One region of the Agrobacterium sp. 22-223-1 genome, then DNA from elsewhere that is predicted to be linked to it. Evidence: riboswitches for the same ligand, from Rfam matches in the RefSeq annotation. Region 1 holds a riboswitch; each other region holds the start of a gene.
The links. A riboswitch is a leader RNA that binds a small molecule or an ion and turns the genes downstream of it on or off. The one in region 1 is predicted to bind cobalamin.
Positions count from the first base shown of each region.

Region 2: another riboswitch for cobalamin. It lies ahead of ACQZ60_RS18835 (ABC transporter substrate-binding protein); the one in region 1 lies ahead of ACQZ60_RS04255 (CbtB domain-containing protein).
Region 3: another riboswitch for cobalamin. It lies ahead of nrdH (glutaredoxin-like protein NrdH); the one in region 1 lies ahead of ACQZ60_RS04255 (CbtB domain-containing protein).
Region 4: another riboswitch for cobalamin. It lies ahead of metE (5-methyltetrahydropteroyltriglutamate--homocysteine S-methyltransferase); the one in region 1 lies ahead of ACQZ60_RS04255 (CbtB domain-containing protein).

Region 1 is NZ_JBNWCN010000001.1:859,968-864,175, reverse strand. It holds gene ACQZ60_RS04275 (GNAT family N-acetyltransferase) at 140-628, shown strand; gene ACQZ60_RS04270 (type 1 glutamine amidotransferase family protein) at 649-1,215, shown strand; gene ACQZ60_RS04265 (hypothetical protein) at 1,408-1,722, opposite strand; gene ACQZ60_RS04260 (CbtA family protein) at 1,727-2,437, opposite strand; gene ACQZ60_RS04255 (CbtB domain-containing protein) at 2,449-2,631, opposite strand; cobalamin riboswitch at 2,793-3,028, opposite strand; gene ACQZ60_RS04250 (c-type cytochrome) at 3,214-4,134, opposite strand.
Region 2 is NZ_JBNWCN010000004.1:293,236-297,443, reverse strand. It holds gene argE (acetylornithine deacetylase) at 1-407, opposite strand, end outside; gene ACQZ60_RS18840 (GNAT family N-acetyltransferase) at 611-1,489, shown strand; cobalamin riboswitch at 1,529-1,763, shown strand; gene ACQZ60_RS18835 (ABC transporter substrate-binding protein) at 1,922-2,953, shown strand; gene ACQZ60_RS18830 (FecCD family ABC transporter permease) at 2,950-3,978, shown strand; gene ACQZ60_RS18825 (ABC transporter ATP-binding protein) at 3,975-4,208, shown strand, end outside.
Region 3 is NZ_JBNWCN010000001.1:6,298-10,505, reverse strand. It holds gene nrdE (class 1b ribonucleoside-diphosphate reductase subunit alpha) at 1-1,871, opposite strand, end outside; gene nrdI (class Ib ribonucleoside-diphosphate reductase assembly flavoprotein NrdI) at 1,883-2,281, opposite strand; gene nrdH (glutaredoxin-like protein NrdH) at 2,294-2,515, opposite strand; cobalamin riboswitch at 2,772-2,994, opposite strand; gene ACQZ60_RS00035 (nucleoside triphosphate hydrolase) at 3,128-3,757, opposite strand; gene ACQZ60_RS00030 (ATP-binding cassette domain-containing protein) at 3,754-4,208, opposite strand, start outside.
Region 4 is NZ_JBNWCN010000002.1:470,698-474,905, forward strand. It holds gene ACQZ60_RS14255 (sugar ABC transporter permease) at 1-554, shown strand, start outside; gene ACQZ60_RS14260 (ATP-binding cassette domain-containing protein) at 573-1,355, shown strand; cobalamin riboswitch at 1,417-1,628, shown strand; gene metE (5-methyltetrahydropteroyltriglutamate--homocysteine S-methyltransferase) at 1,729-4,077, shown strand.

The sequences.
Region 1 (4,208 bases):
GCACCCATCTCCTGCTCGTACTTTTGGGCCTACCTCTAAGGGCGGCTCGACAGATCATATTGTCAACAAGCCGCCGTCAGGCGGCTTTGTTGTTTCTCAAGCGTCCTGACGGCACCGATAAGACCAAAGGACCGAAAAAATGACCGAAGATAGCTCCCTTACACTGGAAAGACCGCCCGTCGTCATCATTCGTGGCGCACGCAAGACGGATTTGCCCGAGCTCAACGAGATGATCACGCTGCTTGCCTCCTACCACGGCGATGCGGCGGCGATCACCCCGGCGAAACTGGAACGCGACCTGTTCGGTCCGCTGCCCTGGGTGCATGGGCTGGTTGCGGAAGCCGATGGCGCGCTGATCGGTTACGCCCTGCTTCTGCCGCTCTACAGGGCGCAGGAAGGCCGGCGCGGGCTTGAGCTGCATCATCTCTTCGTGCGTGACGGGCATCGCGGCCATGGCACCGGCCAGCATCTGGTTTCCCGCGCCCGCGATATCGCCAAACGCCTCGGTTGCGACTATCTTTCCGTCAGCGCCACGACCGGCAATGTCGCGGCGCATCGCTTCTACGAAAACATGGATTTCGCGCCCCGGCCGGTTACCGGCATGCGCTACATGCAGTCCATCGCCTGATTAAAACCACGGAGACGGCCATGACACGGATCGCCATTGCGCTGGCGCAGGATTTTGCGGACTGGGAACCGGCGCTGCTTGCTGCGGCAGCCCGCAGCTATCTCGGCGTCGAGATCGTCTATGCCACGCCCGATGGCCGGCCGGTAACGTCCATGGGCGGGCTGACCGTGACGCCTGACACATCCTATGACGCGCTTGATCCGGCCGGCATCGATGCGCTCGTCATTCCCGGCGGCTTGAGCTGGGAAAAGGGAACGGCTGTCGATCTTGGCGGGCTGGTGCACCGGTTTCGCGACAGGAACCGGCTGGTTGCCGGCATCTGCGCGGCGGCAAGCGCGCTCGGCGGCACGGGCGTGCTGAACGATGTCGCCCATACCGGCAATTCGCTGGCATCGCACAAGGCCTATGCCGTCTATAGCGGCGAATCGCTCTACCGCGACCAGCCGAAAGCGGTTAGCGATCGCGGCATCATCACCGCCGCCGGCAGCGCGCCGGTCAGTTTCGCTGTGGAAATCCTGAAACACCTCGGCCTCTTTGGTCCGGAAGCCGAGGCGGAACTTCAGGTTTTTGCGGCGGAGCATCGCTGAGGCGGACGCTGATATTGTGGGCCACGTAAGCCCGCCCGCCCTCATTCCTGTGCTTGTCACAGGAATCTAGCCAGCCCAAGTCCTTGGGCTGAAAGGACTCTTCCCGCCGCGCGGACGAGCGTCGGCTGGATTCCTGTGACAAGCACAGGAATGAGGTGGTGCAAAATACAAGCGTCTTGGCACCCTCACTCATCACCTCCGATCCAGCACCCGGCATACGCGCGCCGCTGGCTCCTCACCCTCCCCGGCAATCGCCCGGCGAATATCGCGGCTGTTCAGATGCAGGCTGCGGCCGGCGGGTAAATTTGCACGTTTTATCTTGGTGAGCGCCGCAGCGATAAAAGCGGCCTCGTGTTCATGAAAACAGGCAAGAGCCGCCTCGCGATCCGGGGTCGCCCCAAGGACTGCCTTGAAGGCAAGGCGGTGCACGGCGCAGAAAGCGCCGTGACCGGGGACGGCAAAACGCAGCGCATCGAGCTCCTCACTCCATTCCGCTGCGTCCTGCATGGATTTACGCCGACTGGAAGCGCTTCAGGAAAAACGCGCTCAATGTTCCGAGCAAAGCCCAGAAAACGAAGCTGGTCACGGTGGCGGCGACGATGAACTGACGCTCCAGCGGCAGCGGCGCCAGCGCATGTTCGCCTTCCGGCGGCAAGGGTGCGCCGACCACATGCGGTGCGACGATCAACACCAGCGCCAATACGATTGCCCAGGGTTCGCGGCGGAACGCGATCAGCGCAATGCCGCCCGCGGTTGCGGCAACCGTCGCAAGCCACCAGATCTGCCGCGCCTCAAGTGCGGCGGCCGGGCTGCCCGGCAGTTCCGGCGGCAGGCCGATCATCGGGGCCAGCATGACGGCGGCAAAGCCAGCAACGCCCCAGAGAAGGCCTTCGCGCCAGCCGCCATTCGTGCCACGCAGCGAAATGAGGCCGGTCAGCACCAACGCATAACCGATAGCGGTCAGCACATTAGCGGCGACGGTATAGGCGGTGCGCTCGAAGCCATCGGCCGGAGCCCAGGCCTCGTCATTGTGCTCATGGGCGGGAACGGCAGCACCGGGGGCCGTCGCATCATGGCTGTGGGGCGCTTCGCCGGCGCTTTCATAGGTTTCCGCCTGAAGGATGAGCGGCGTCGTGCCGAAAGCCTGCATGGCCGAAACGGCGAAACCGCCGAGAATGCCGACGAGAACGGCGGTAAAGACGATATTGCGAAAAGACGACATGCCGTTTCCCCTCAATGGCAGGGGAAGGCGTTGGCATGACGCGTGTCATGCGCGGCGTTATGAACGGCCTCCACATGGGAAAAGCCGACAAAACCGACAACGAACAGGCCAAGCACGATCGCCGTCAGCGATTGCGCGAAGCTGGTTGTTTTTGCGGAAACGGCGGCGTTGGCCGTATTCTGGTTGATGGACATGGTGACCCCTCTCCGGCGCGACCCCGCGCCTTTGGACGCGGCCGCACGGCAAAGGGCCGTCGAGCCGCTACGATACACTTCACCACGGGGATACGAGACTGACACAGGGAGGCGTCGATCCCGCCACCCTGAAATTCCGCTCTTCCGGACACCCCGCCGGCATGGATATTTCCGCGATGGCAGGTCTCCTGGCTTACGGGTCAAAACCTGAAACACCTTCCCGGCGTCACCCTCTCTGGAAACCCTCGGTTCCCGGCGAGATGGCTTGCCAGTGGCATTTCGTTTCAGGCTCTCCGCTCACAGTTGCGGGGGCAGCCACGAATGAGGATTTCTCCCTATCGTGTTCCCTTTTCACCTTCCGGAACGCCCGGAAGGAACCATCACAGGATTGTTATCCGATGGGCGGGGTCGGGAGTCAATGGTGGGCCTGACTTCGAACTGCACGCCGTCGCCTGCACCTCCGTCACCCCGGACTAGATCCGGGGTCCAGCGCGATCAAGTCCTTGATCGCAAGAGACTCTTCTCACGGCGCAGCCGCGCCGTGGCTGGATGCCGGATCTAGTCCGGCATGACGGCTGAGGATTACCGCGACGGTATGGCCTTCAGATAGGCGGCAATCGCATCGCGGTCTTCAGGCGTCAGATGCGCCATGTTCTGCTGCACCTTGACCATGGAGCCGCCGACGCTGTCGAATTCCGGGGTGAAGCCGTTTTCCAGATAGCTGGCAATATCGGCCTCGGCCCAGCTGCCGATGCTTTGCGAGCCGGGGGTAATGTCGGGAATGCGGCCCTCGCCTTCCGGGTTGGGCCCGCCGGCCAGCCACTTGTCTTTCACGAAACCGCCAAGCGCGTTGCGCGGCGTGTGGCATTCGCCGCAATGGCCCGGCCCTTCCACCAGATATTGGCCGCGCAGCAATTCGGCATTGGCATTGGCAAGCTCGACGCGGGGCCGCGCCGAGGGGTCGAAATAAAGGAATTTCCAGCCGCCCAGCGCCATGCGCAGATTGAAGGGAAACGGCAACTCGTGATCCGGCGCATCGTTCTGGCTGGCCGGCAGGGCTTTCAGATAACCGAAGAGATCGTTGATGTCCTTCTGCGTCATGCGGGCATAGGAGGCATAGGGAAAGGACGGGTAGAGATGTTCGCCGTTCCTGCCCACACCGCGCGTCATCGCATCGCCGAATTCCGCCAGCGTCCAGCCGCCGATGCCATGCTGCGGATCGGAGGAAATATTGGGGACATGGAAGGTGCCGAAGGGGCTTTTCAGCGCCTGCCCGCCCGAAAGCGTCAACAGCGCCTCACCTTTCGCATCGGGCGCGGCATGGCAGCTTGCGCAGCCGCCCGCCCAGAACAGCGTTTCGCCGTTGGCCAGATCCGGTTCGCCCAGGCTGACCCAGTGGCTGGGCGCCTGCCGCTGAGGCGCGGTGACCCAGGCGAATATGCCGTAGCCCGCAATGGCCGCGACGACGGCCCCGCCCGCGAGTTTCGTCCAGATGGAGGACATGCCCCTCTCCCCATTCTCACCTGACCCGGTCAGATGTCTTTCGTGCCTGAGAAAACGCCGCCGGTACGCGGCGT
Region 2 (4,208 bases), on a different contig from region 1:
CCCGCCTCCTCGTCATAGGAAAAGGCGATGTGAACGGGCCGCTTCAGCGCCATGCGTGAAAATGCCGGTGCTGCGGCGAGAACCGTGGCCAGAAACCCTTTCATGTCGGTGGTTCCGCGTCCGTAGAGGCGCTCGCCTTCAGTTCTCAGCGTGAAGGGATCGGAGGACCATTCCGGCTCACCGGCAGGCACCACATCCATATGGCCGGACAAGATGTATCCGCTGGCATCGGTCGGGCCGAAGCTGGCGAAGAGATTGGCGCGGTCGCCTTCCGGGCCGGCAAGCAGCGATACTTTCGCGCCGTGGCTTTCCAGATAATCGGCGATCCATCCGGCAATGTCGCCATTGGCGGTTCCGACCACCGACGGGAAGCCGACAAGACGCTCCAGAATGTCGATTGCGTTCATGGCTGTCTCCGTCGCTTCAACGCCGAAAAGCTTAGAGCGGCCTGCGGCGTTTATCTGCTGAAATACGGGTGATTTCAGTAGATTGTTGTGTCCTTCCAGCGCTTTCGGAAAATTCCTGCTGACGAGGCTGGTTATCTTCGGATGTCGTGAACTGGGCTGCCGGGATCAAGGTTCCGCGCCGGAGGGAATGAGAGCCGTTTGTCATGGAGCTGCTCAAAGTCGATAGTTTCGAGTTGCGGACAGTGGATATCGCCGATGTGGAGGCCGATCATCTGCATGCTTTGTCCATGGCTGTCGGATGGCGATATCACGCGAACGAATGGTGTTTCCTGCGGCAGTGCGGCGTCGGGCTTGCCGCGCTTGACGAAATCGATCGCGTTGTCGCAACGGCAATGCTGTTTCCTTATGATGAGGGTTTCGCGACGGTCGGCATGGTCATCGTTTCCCCCCGTTTGCAGAGGCAGGGCGTTGCGCCATGGCTGGTGGGCCAACTCATCGCGGGTCACTCTGACGCCGCCCTGCGGTTGAACGCAACGGAAGCCTCGCGACGGCTTTTCGCACGGCTGGGTTTTTCCGGAGATACCGAAAAAGTACATCTCCTGCGCGGCAAGGCGCGCTGCCCTGCCGAGATGCCGACACTTGGAAGAAAACAGAGAATCGAGCCGCTGTCCGAGGATCATTTGTCCGCCGTGGCGGATTTGGATCGCGCGGCTTTCGGTGTTTCGCGCCGGGGCGTCCTGCAACGCCTTCTCCGGGAAAATACGGGTTATGGCCTGTTCGAGGCCGATCGTCTTGCCGCCTTTGCATTGCGGCGTGCAGCGGGGCGGGGCCATATTGTCGGCCCGGTCGTCGCCGGTGACGAGGCGGATGCGATTGCGTTGGTGAGGCGACATTTTTCCGATCTCGACGATCAGCTTGTCCGTCTCGATGCCGTGCGGGATAGCGGTCTTCTGACCGAGTTCCTGGCGCAATCCGGGCTGGTGGTGATCGAAACGCTCACCGCCATGTCGAAAGGCGCGCCGCAACCGGCAGGTTCCGGTTCTGCAAAGATTTTCGCCCTGGCAGGCCCGTCTTTGTGCTGAGGTGCGGCACTATCGCAATTGACGCCCCGCCTCTTGCCCCTTATGTGAGAAAGCGACGGTTCCTGCAGCCGAAAGGCGAAGGGATTAATAGGGAACATGGTGCGGGCGATCTTTTTCGCCCAATGCCGTGGCTGCCCCCGCAACTGTAAGCGGATTGTCGTTCATCCCCGTGACGCTTCAAGGCGTCATGCCACTGTATTCTCCGGAATGCGGGAAGGCAGATGAGCGACGCAAATCCGTGAGCCAGGAGACCTGCCGTCGAAATATAAACCATCGTTACGGGCGGGGAAGCCCGGAGGAGGAGATTGTAATGTTATTTCATAACATTTCGTTTGCGTCCTATTGCCGTTCTCCGTACAAGACGTCCCGCTGTTGCTGCGCGTTTTGACGCCTGCTGCTCTGGAATAAGATTTACTTTCGACTGGAGAACACATGTTTCATTCTAGACGCCTGCCGGTCCATGCCGGCTTTCTGGCCGCTGCGCTTGCGGCTTTGCCCGTCGCCGGCGCCAATGCTGCCGAAACCACCTATCCCCTGACGATCAACAGCTGCGGTCAGGACATCACCTTCAAGCAGGCACCCGCCCGCACCGTGTCCGTCGGCCAGAGCACGACCGAGGTTCTTTACCTCCTCGGCCTTTCCGACAAGGTGGTCGGCACGGCGCTGTGGATCGGTCCGGTTCTGAAGGGCTACGAAGAGGCCAATGCCAGGGTCGAGCGTCTGGCTGACAATGATCCGAGCTTTGAGGCGGTCATCGGCAAGAAGCCGGACCTCGTGACGACGCAGTTCCAGTGGCAGATCGGCCCGGAAGGCGTTGTCGGAACACCGGCGCAATTCGCCGAGCTTGGCGTTCCCGTTTATACCTCGCCCGCCGATTGCATGGGCAAGGACAATTCCGGCGGCGGTGACGGCGTGCGCAACACCGTCTTCACCATGGATCTGATTTACCAGGAAATCCGCGATCTCGCCAAAATCTTCAACGTGCAGGATCGCGGTGAAGAGGTCGTTGCCGACCTGAAGAAGCGTGAAGAAGCCGCCCGCGCCAAGATCGCCTCGGCAAATGGCAAGCTTTCGGCAGTCTTCTGGTTCTCCAGCGCCGAGCTGGATATCGATCCCTATGTGGCCGGCCGCAATGGCGCCCCCGGCTACATCATGTCCGCGTTGGGCTTAAAGAACGTCATCGAAAGCGATGAAGAATGGCCGACCGTCGGCTGGGAAACCATCGCCAAGGCAAATCCCTCCATCATCGTCGCCGGCAAGATGGATCGCCGCCGTTTCCCGGCTGACGATGTCGCCGTCAAGCTGAAGTTCCTCGCCACCGATCCCGTGGCCAGCATCATGCCAGCCGTCAAGGAAGGTCATGTGTTCGAGATGGATGCGCAGGCGATGAACCCGACCATTCGCACCATTGAAGGCATCGAAACGCTGGCCGAGGCGATTTCGGCTGCCGGCCTCGCCAAGTGAACGGTCTTTCCATCCATCTCGGCAGGGTAGGGCTGGCTTTTGCCGCGCTCGCCCTGCTGCTCGTCGCGCTGATGGCCGGGGCGGCCATCGGCGAGACTGCCATTCCTTTTGACGTCGTGGCGAAAACAATCGCCAACCGCGTCTTCCATGCGACCTATCCGCTGGAACCGCTGGATGAGGGCATTGTCTGGAGTTACCGCCTCAGCCGCGCCGTTGTTGCCGCCTGTTGCGGCGCTTCTTTGGCGCTGGCCGGGGCGGTGCTGCAATCGCTTTTGCGCAATCCGCTTGCCGATCCTTATATTCTCGGCATTTCCGCCGGCGCCTCCACCGGTGCCGTCGCTGTCGCGTTGCTTGGCTTCGGAGCGGGGTTCCTGACGATGCCGGCCGGGGCGCTCATTGGTGCCTTCGTTGCGTTTTCGCTGGTCAGCCTTCTGGCGGTGCGGGGGGGACATGGCAACAGCGCTATCATTCTGGCCGGGGTGGCCGGGTCGCAGCTGTTTAATGCCATGACCTCTTTCATCGTCACCAAATCCGCCAATGCCGAACAGGCGCGCGGCATCATGTTCTGGCTGCTGGGCAACCTCTCGGGCGTGCGCTGGCCGGATGTCTGGCTGGCGCTGCCGGTCAGCCTTGCGGGACTTGCGGTGTGTCTCTGGTATGCCCGGGCGCTCGATGCCTTCGCCTTCGGCGGTCAGGCTGCTGCCTCGCTCGGCATTCCGGTGCGCTGGGTCTATGCGGTGCTGATCTCCGTTTCGGCGATCATGACGGCTGCGATGGTATCGCTGGTCGGCTCCATCGGCTTCGTGGGCCTCGTCATTCCGCATGCCGCACGCATCTTCGTCGGCGTTCGCCATGGTATATTGCTGCCGGTGACGGCGCTGACCGGCGCGGTTTTCATGATCGTCGCGGATATTCTCTCGCGCATTGTCATTCCGGGGCAGGTGCTGCCCATCGGTGTCATCACTGCGCTCGTTGGCGCACCCGCCTTTGCCTTCATCCTTGGGCAGAAGAGGGGGCGTTCATGAAATTATCCGCTCACGACCTGCATTTCCACGCCGGCAATATCGATATCGTGCGCGGGGTCTCACTCGATGTCGGTTCCGGTGAGTTTCTCGGCGTCATCGGACCGAACGGTTCCGGCAAAAGCACGCTGCTTTCCATGCTGGCGGGTATTCGCAAGCCGCGCCGGGGGCACGTTACGCTCGGGGGTGAGCCGCTTGCCTCATTGGGACGGCGAGACCTTGCCCGCCGGCTC
Region 3 (4,208 bases), 850 kb from region 1:
CCGATCTTGCCCTCTTTGCGGATTTCGATCTTCGAGACGATCGGATGAATGGAGGAGGTGGAGTGGTTGATGTAGGAGATCGAGCCTGTCGGCGGCACGGCCTGAAGGTTCTGGTTATAGAGACCAGACGCCATGACGTCCTTCTTCAAAACTGCCCAGTCCTCCTGTGTCGGAATGGCGATGCCGGCTTTCTCAAACAGCACCTTCACTTTTTCGGTCGCAGGCAGCCATTCCCGGTCGGTATATTTGTCGAAATATTCGCCCGAGGCATATTTGGAATTCTCAAAGCCCTTGAAGCTATGGCCCCGTTCCACGGCCAGCCGGTTGCTGGCGCGGATGGCGTGATAGGTCACGGTGTAGAAATAGATATTGGTGAAATCGACGCCTTCTTCAGAACCGTAGAAGATGCGTTCGCGCGCCAGATAACCGTGCAGGTTCATCTGGCCAAGCCCGATGGCGTGGCTGGCATCATTGCCCTTTTCCACCGAAGGAACGGAGGAAATATGGCTCATGTCCGACACGGCCGTCAGCGCCCGGATGGAGGTCTCGATAGTCTTGCCGAAATCGGCGGAGTCCATCGCCGAGGCGATGTTGAGTGATCCGAGATTGCAGGAAATATCCTTGCCCATATGGCTATAGGACAGATCGGCGTTGAACTCGCTCGCTTCGCTGACCTGCAGGATTTCCGAGCAGAGATTGCTCATGCTGATGCGGCCGGCAACCGGATTGGCGCGGTTCACCGTATCCTCGAACATGATGTAGGGGTAACCGCTCTCGAACTGGATTTCGGCGATCACCTGGAAGAATTCGCGCGCCTTGATCTTCTTCTTGCGGATGCGGCTATCGGCGACCATTTCATGATATTTTTCGGTGACCGAAATTTCGGTCAACGGCACGCCATAGACACGCTCCACATCATAGGGCGAGAACAGGTACATATCCTCATTGTTCCTGGCGAGCTCGAAGGTAATGTCAGGGATCACCACGCCGAGCGACAGGGTCTTGATGCGGATTTTTTCGTCGGCATTTTCGCGCTTGGTATCGAGGAAACGCATGATATCCGGGTGATGGGCATGCAGATAGACCGCGCCCGCACCTTGGCGCGCGCCAAGCTGGTTGGCATAGGAAAAACTATCCTCCAGCAGCTTCATGACAGGAATGACACCGGACGACTGGTTTTCGATCTGTTTGATCGGCGCTCCGAATTCGCGGATATTGGTCAGGGACAGCGCCACGCCGCCGCCGCGCTTGGAAAGCTGCAACGCCGAATTGATGGAGCGGCCGATGCTTTCCATATTGTCTTCCACACGCAGCAGAAAACACGAGACCAGTTCACCACGGCTCTTTTTGCCGGCGTTGAGGAAGGTCGGCGTTGCTGGCTGGAAGCGGCCGGAAATGATCTCATCGACCAGATTGCGGGCGAGCTGCTCATCGCCGCGCGCAAGGGCCAGCGCCACCATGCAGACGCGATCCTCGTAACGCTCCAGATAACGTTTTCCGTCGAAGGTCTTCAGCGTGTAGGAGGTGTAATATTTGAAGGCGCCGAGAAAGGTCGGGAAGCGGAACTTCCGGGCATAGGCTTCGTCATAGAGGTCACGGACGAAATTGAAGGAATACTGATCCAGCACTTCCTGTTCGTAATATCCCTCAGTCACCAGATAATCGAACTTTTCCCTGAGGTTATGGAAAAATACGGTGTTCTGGTTGACGTGCTGGAGGAAATATTGCCGGGCGGCCAGGCGATCCTTGTCGAGCTGGATCTTCCCGTTCTCGTCGTAAAGGTTCAGCATCGCGTTCAGCGCGTGGTAGTCCAGAGCCGCATCGAGCGGTTTCTGGGATGCGGCTGCCGGCTGTTTGGCGTCCTTGCGCATGGCGCTCGAGGTCAGCGTGTCCAAAATCGTTCCAATCCATGTTTGACGTTGGCGACATCTTCCTCCGTGCCGAGAAGCTCGAAGCGATAGAGAAACGGCACGGCGCATTTGCGCGAGACGATATCTCCGGCGGATGCGAAAGCTGCGCCAAAATTCGTGTTTCCCGCCGCGATGACGCCGCGAATGAGATTTCGGTTGGAGGGCTCGTTCAAAAACCGGATGACCGGCTTTGGCACGGCCCCTTTCGTGCCACCACCCCCATAGGTGGGGGTGACCAGCACATAGGGCTCGGACACATGGGGAACATCTTCCTCAACGCCAAGCGGCAGGCGAAACAGACGCCGTCCCAGTTTCAGAAGGAAACGATGGGTGTTTTCAGAACGGCTGGAATAATAGACGATCAGGCCCATCGCGCCGCCGCCTCAGCTGATCGAGCCGATCATATCCGGCCGGAAACCCGCCCAATGGCGTTCGCCGGCAACAACCACGGGCACCTGCATGTAGCCGAGGCCACGCACATGATCGAGCGCATCCGCATCTTCGGAAATATCGACGATCTCATAGGGGACACCGATGCGGTCGAGAGCGCGATAGGTGGCGATGCATTGGACGCAGGCGGGCTTGCTGTAAACGGTGACGGTCATGATTTCCTCTCTCGAAGCCGATTTCGGACAAGGCTCAACATTGCCGATTGCAATCGCAATCGGGCGGCGATGGATCTGTCATTAGGGTGGGCGTGCGCGGCTTTTAGCCACGTAAAATCACTCTCTACGCCGACGAGCGCAGCAACTTAAACAAATGCACTGGCATGACTTCACCCCGAAGCTTGTTCTGGAGGGGGCAGAAAAGGGCGCACGCAAATCATTTGCGTCATACACCTTCCTCCGGACACCCCGCCCGTGGACGTTTGCGCTCAAGGCAGGTCTCCTGACTTGCGGGTCACAACATCTATTCCGGCCTTCCCGGAGCTTTTGACCCCAGTGACCCAAATCGGAACGATGCTCACCGCTTACAGTTGCGGGGGCAGTTTCGGCCTTGCTCCGCCATATGGCGTTACGCACCGAATTCCCGTCTTAGCTCCCGACCCTTGCGAATCGGAAGAACCTCGAACACCACATATAGTATATGAGGAAATTTTCGCGTCAATAAATAGACACACAAAAGCCCCACCCTGTGGATCAAAAAGATTCAACACATGGTCAACAAAGGCTTAACGGCACATGCGTGCCGCCGCTCAAACAGAGAAAAGCGTTAATCTATTCCCAGATATCGATGCGGATATCGGCGGGACGGGCGTTTTCAATCACCCTTTTTCCGTTCGGAAGATCGTTTTCGAAAAGTTTGGCGTGGATATGGGCCTCATCGAGACCATAGCCCTGCCACCTTTTCCTCAGCCTCTCCTCAAGCACCGCGACGGACGGCCCGACAAAAATGGTGAGGTCGAAGCTCTTGGAAAGAGTTGTCCACGGCGCCTCGTCCAGTAGCAGATAATTGCCTTCAGCGAGGATAAAGCGTGTTTCCGGCGCAACCGCACGAGCAGACGCTATAGCGATTTCACGGGAACGGTCGAAAACCGGAACAAGCACCTCTTGCCCGCCCTTGCGGACGGCGGAGACGATATCGAGGAAACCGCGCACGTCGAATGTTTCCGGCGCGCCTTTTCGCGGCAGCAGCCCCCGCTCTTCAAGGATGCCATTGTCCATATGGAAGCCATCCATGGGCAGGACGGCGGCCGTTTCGTCCCATGCCAGCAAAGCATCACAAAGGGCATCCGCCAGCGTGGATTTGCCGGCCCCAGGGGGACCGGCAATAGCGACGATAAAACGGGATTTACCTTTTGCCCGCCGAAGAACGTCTTCGGCGATCGTTTCAAGCTTCAGCGTCATGCGGCAAGCGTTTCCTTCGGCGCTTCCTTGGCGCCCGTCATGAAGGCGACGGCGTCGGACATGGAGTAGTCCTTCGGATTGATGACGCAGAGGCGCTTGCCGAGCCGGTGGATATGGATGCGATCCGCGACCTCGAAGACATGCGGCATGTTGTGCGAGATGAGGACAATCGGCAGGCCGCGCGAGCGAACGTCCAGGATAAGCTCCAGAACACGCCGGCTTTCCTTGACACCAAGTGCTGCCGTCGGCTCGTCAAGAATGACGACCTTGGAGCCGAAGGCCGCTGCACGCGCCACAGCCACACCCTGACGCTGACCGCCGGAGAGGGTTTCCACTGCCTGATTGATGTTCTGAATCGTCATCAGGCCGAGCTCCGACAGTTTCTCCCGGGCGAATTTTTCCATGGCCGGGCGGTCCAGCGCCCGGAACAGGCTGCCCTGAATGCCGGGTT
Region 4 (4,208 bases), on a different contig from region 1:
GCTACCCATGGCCGATCAACATCGCCCGCAACTATGCCGATGCCAATGGCATGGCCTGGCCTGAAGGCGGTCTGTTCATTTCGCACGGCATCGCCATTCCGGTGCTGATGGCGCTTGCCGTCGGTGCGGTCATGACCTTCATCGCCACGCGACTGCGCTTCGGCCGTTATGTCTTCGCCATCGGCGGCAACCCGGAAGCGGCCGAACTCGCCGGCATCAAGACCCGCTGGGTGACGGTGAAGATCTTCACGCTGATGGGCGTTCTGTGCGCCATCGCGGCGGCCATCTCGACCGCCCGCCTCAATGCCGCCACCAATGCCCAGGGCGAGCTGGACGAGCTTTACACCATCGCGGCGGCCGTCATCGGCGGCACCTCGCTTGCCGGTGGTGTCGGAACCATAGCGGGCGCGATGCTCGGCGCGCTCGTCATGCAGTCGCTGCAATCCGGCATGGTGCTGGTGGGCATCGATACGCCCTTCCAGCGCATCGTCGTCGGTGTGGTTCTGGTCGTCGCCGTCTGGCTCGACACCATCTACCGCGCCCGCGCCAAGTAAGAACCGAGGAGAACTCCTATGACGGACCAAGTCACGCCCCTCGTGGAAATGCGCAATATTTCCATTTCCTTCGGCGGCATCCATGCGGTGGAAAACGCTTCTGTCGATCTTTTCCCCGGTGAGGTGGTCGCCCTTCTCGGCCACAATGGCGCGGGCAAATCGACCCTTATCAAAATTCTCTCCGGCGCCTATCGGCGCGATGGCGGCGATATTCTCATCAACGGCGAGGATGCCGATATCCGCAATCCCCGCGATGCCAAGAAATACGGCATCGAGACCATCTACCAGACGCTGGCCGTGGCCGACAATGTCGATGCGGCGGCCAATCTTTATCTCGGCCGCGAGCTGAAGACGAAATGGGGCACGCTTGACGATGTCGCCATGGAAGCCTCGGCCCGCGAGGTCATGGGGCGTCTCAACCCCAATTTCCGGCGATTCAAGGAGCCGGTGAAGGCGTTGTCCGGCGGCCAGCGGCAATCCGTTGCCATCGCCCGCGCCATTCTGTTCGATGCCCGCATCCTCATCATGGACGAGCCGACGGCCGCACTCGGGCCGCAGGAAACGGCGCAGGTGGGCGATCTCGTCAAGGAGCTGAAACGGCAGGGCATCGGCATCTTCCTCATCAGCCACGATATTCACGATGTCTTCGATCTGGCCGACCGGGTCTTCGTGATGAAGAACGGCAAGGTGGTGGGCCATGCCCGCACGCAGGATGTCACCAAGGACGAGGTGCTTGGCATGATCATTCTGGGCAAGGTGCCGACCGGTGCGGTGCCGGGGCCGGGTGCGGTCGCGCTCTGAACTCAGTGAAATAAAGATATAAAGATTTCTTTATGTCTATTGACATCGTGGCACCCGTGGTGAGAAATGCGGGTGTCATGGTTCTCCGGGCTTGTTTGTTCGATCCCGGAGCTAAGAGGGAATCCGGTGCGCCGACGATCGGCAAGACCGGAGCTGCCCCCGCAACTGTAAGCGGCGAGCCTTTGTCCAACACGTCACTGGGGTAAACCCCGGGAAGACGGACAAAGGCGACGACCCGTAAGCCAGGAGACCTGCCAGGACAAAATAACGTCCACGGGCGGGGTGTCCCGGTGGTTGCTGCTATGGTCCGGCACAGGCCGGGCCTGCACGCGTCCGCTTTACCCATGCCCCCACAACCAAATGGGGTATGACAATGCCAGACAAGACCATTCCAGTCGCATCGCTCGGTTTTCCGAGGATCGGACGCCATCGCGAACTGAAGTTCGCGCTTGAAGGCTTCTGGTCCGGCAAGATTTCCGAGACGGAACTGCTCGAAACCGCAGCTAGGCTGCGCGCCGAAAACTGGGCGCTTCAGCGTGAGAAGGGGATTACCCATATCCCGTCCAACGATTTCTCCCTTTACGATCACGTTCTCGATACGGCCGTGATGGTGGGCGCCATTCCATCCCTTTATGGATGGGCGGGTGGGGATGTTTCCCTCTCCAACTATTTCGCCATGGCGCGCGGCAGCCAGAGCGAAGGGCATGCAGGCTGCGGCCATGGGCATGAAGGACATTCGCATCATGGTCAGGGCGTTCCCGCGCTGGAAATGACCAAATGGTTCGACACCAACTATCACTACATGGTGCCGGAGGTTTCAGAGGATCAGCATTTCGTGCTCACCTCGCAAAAGCCGGTCGACCACTTCCTTGAGGCGAAGGCGCTCGGCATCCATACGCGTCCGGTCATTCTCGGCCCGGTCACGTTCCTGAAACTCGCCAAGGCGCGCGAGGCAGCCTTCAAGCCTCTCGATCTGCTGGCAAGGTTGCTGCCCGTCTATGAAGAGCTGCTGCGTCGCCTGCGCGCGGCCGGTGCGGACTGGGTGCAGATCGATGAGCCGGTCGCCGTGCTCGATCTTTCCGAGGGGGAGCGGCACGCGCTGGCCGTGGCCTATCGGGCTTTGTCGAAGGCCGCGCCGGATTTGAAAATCCTGCTCGCCACCTATTTCGGTGGGCTTGAGGATAATCTCGAAGCCGTCGCAGCGCTTCCGGTCGCGGGCCTTCATGTCGATCTGGTGCGAGCGCCCGATGCGCTGGAGGCGGTGTTGAAGGCTTTGCCGGGAAATCGCGTCCTGTCGCTGGGTGTCATCGACGGCCGCAACATCTGGCGCGCTGATCTCGCTGCAATTATTACCCGATTGGAACCCGCCATCGCGGCACGCGGTGCGGCGGCGTTTCAGATCGCGCCGTCCTGCTCGCTGCTGCATGTCCCGGTCGATCTCGAACTGGAAACCGGCCTCGATGCCGATCTGAAAAGCTGGCTTTCCTTCGCCACCCAGAAGCTCGGCGAACTTGCCGCGCTTGGCAGGGCTCTCGGTGAGGGCAAGGCTGCTGTCGCGACGGAACTGGAGGCTGCCTCCAAGGCCGTTGCCGCGCGTGCATCCTCGCCGAAGGTAACGGACGTCGCCGTGCAGAAGCGTATTGCGACGATTGGCGAGGCCGACAGGAAGCGGGTGAGCCCGTTTGCCGAGCGGCAGAAAGTGCAATCGCAGGCCATTGCGCTGCCGCTTTTCCCGACGACGACCATCGGCTCCTTCCCGCAGACGCCGGAGGTGCGCAAGGCCAGATCGGCGCATTCCAAGGGCGCGCTGACGGATGCGCAATATGAAAAATTCCTGCAGAAGGAAACCGAAATGACCATTCGCTGGCAGGAGGAAATCGGTCTCGACGTTCTCGTCCACGGCGAGTTCGAGCGCAATGACATGGTGCAATATTTCGGCGAACAGCTTTCCGGCTTCGCTTTCACCCAGCATGCCTGGGTGCAGAGTTACGGCTCGCGTTATGTGCGCCCGCCCATCATTTTCGGCGATGTGTCGCGTCCGAAAGCGATGACGGTTCGCTGGTGGGAATATTCCCAGTCGCTCACCGACAAACCCGTCAAGGGCATGCTGACCGGGCCGGTGACGATCCTCAACTGGTCCTTCGTCCGCGACGATATCGCCAGAAGCCTGACATGCCGCCAGATCGCGCTCGCCATCCGCGATGAGGTCAATGATCTCGAAGCGGCCGGTGCGCAGATGATCCAGATCGATGAGGCAGCTCTTCGCGAAGGACTGCCGCTTCGGCACCGGCATTGGCAGGATTATCTCGGCTGGGCGGTGGAATGCTTCCGCATTTGCTCCAGCGGTGTGGGCGACCGCACACAGGTTCACACCCATATGTGCTATTCCGAATTCAACCAGATCATCGATGCCATTGCTGCCATGGACGCCGACGTGATCTCCATCGAGACCTCGCGTTCGAAGATGGAATTGCTGGATGCGTTTCGGACCTACAAATACCCGAACCAGATCGGTCCCGGCGTTTACGACATCCATTCCCCGCGTGTGCCGGCGGTTGGAGAAATGGTCGATCTTCTGGCGCTGGCGCGAGAGCGGCTTGACGACCGGCAGCTCTGGATCAATCCGGATTGCGGCCTGAAGACGCGTAAATGGGAAGAGGTCAGGCCGGCACTGGTCAACATGGTCGCCGCCGCTGCCGAGCTTCGCCGCGCGGTGCTCTGATATGAATGGAGGCCCGGCGAGAACCGGGCCTCCATCATGGCTTCCGCCGGGAAAATGTGGGGGAGGGCATATGAATGCCTCTCCGGAAGGATGGAGCCAGCCGGACAGGCAGAGGGAACGTTTCCGGGCCT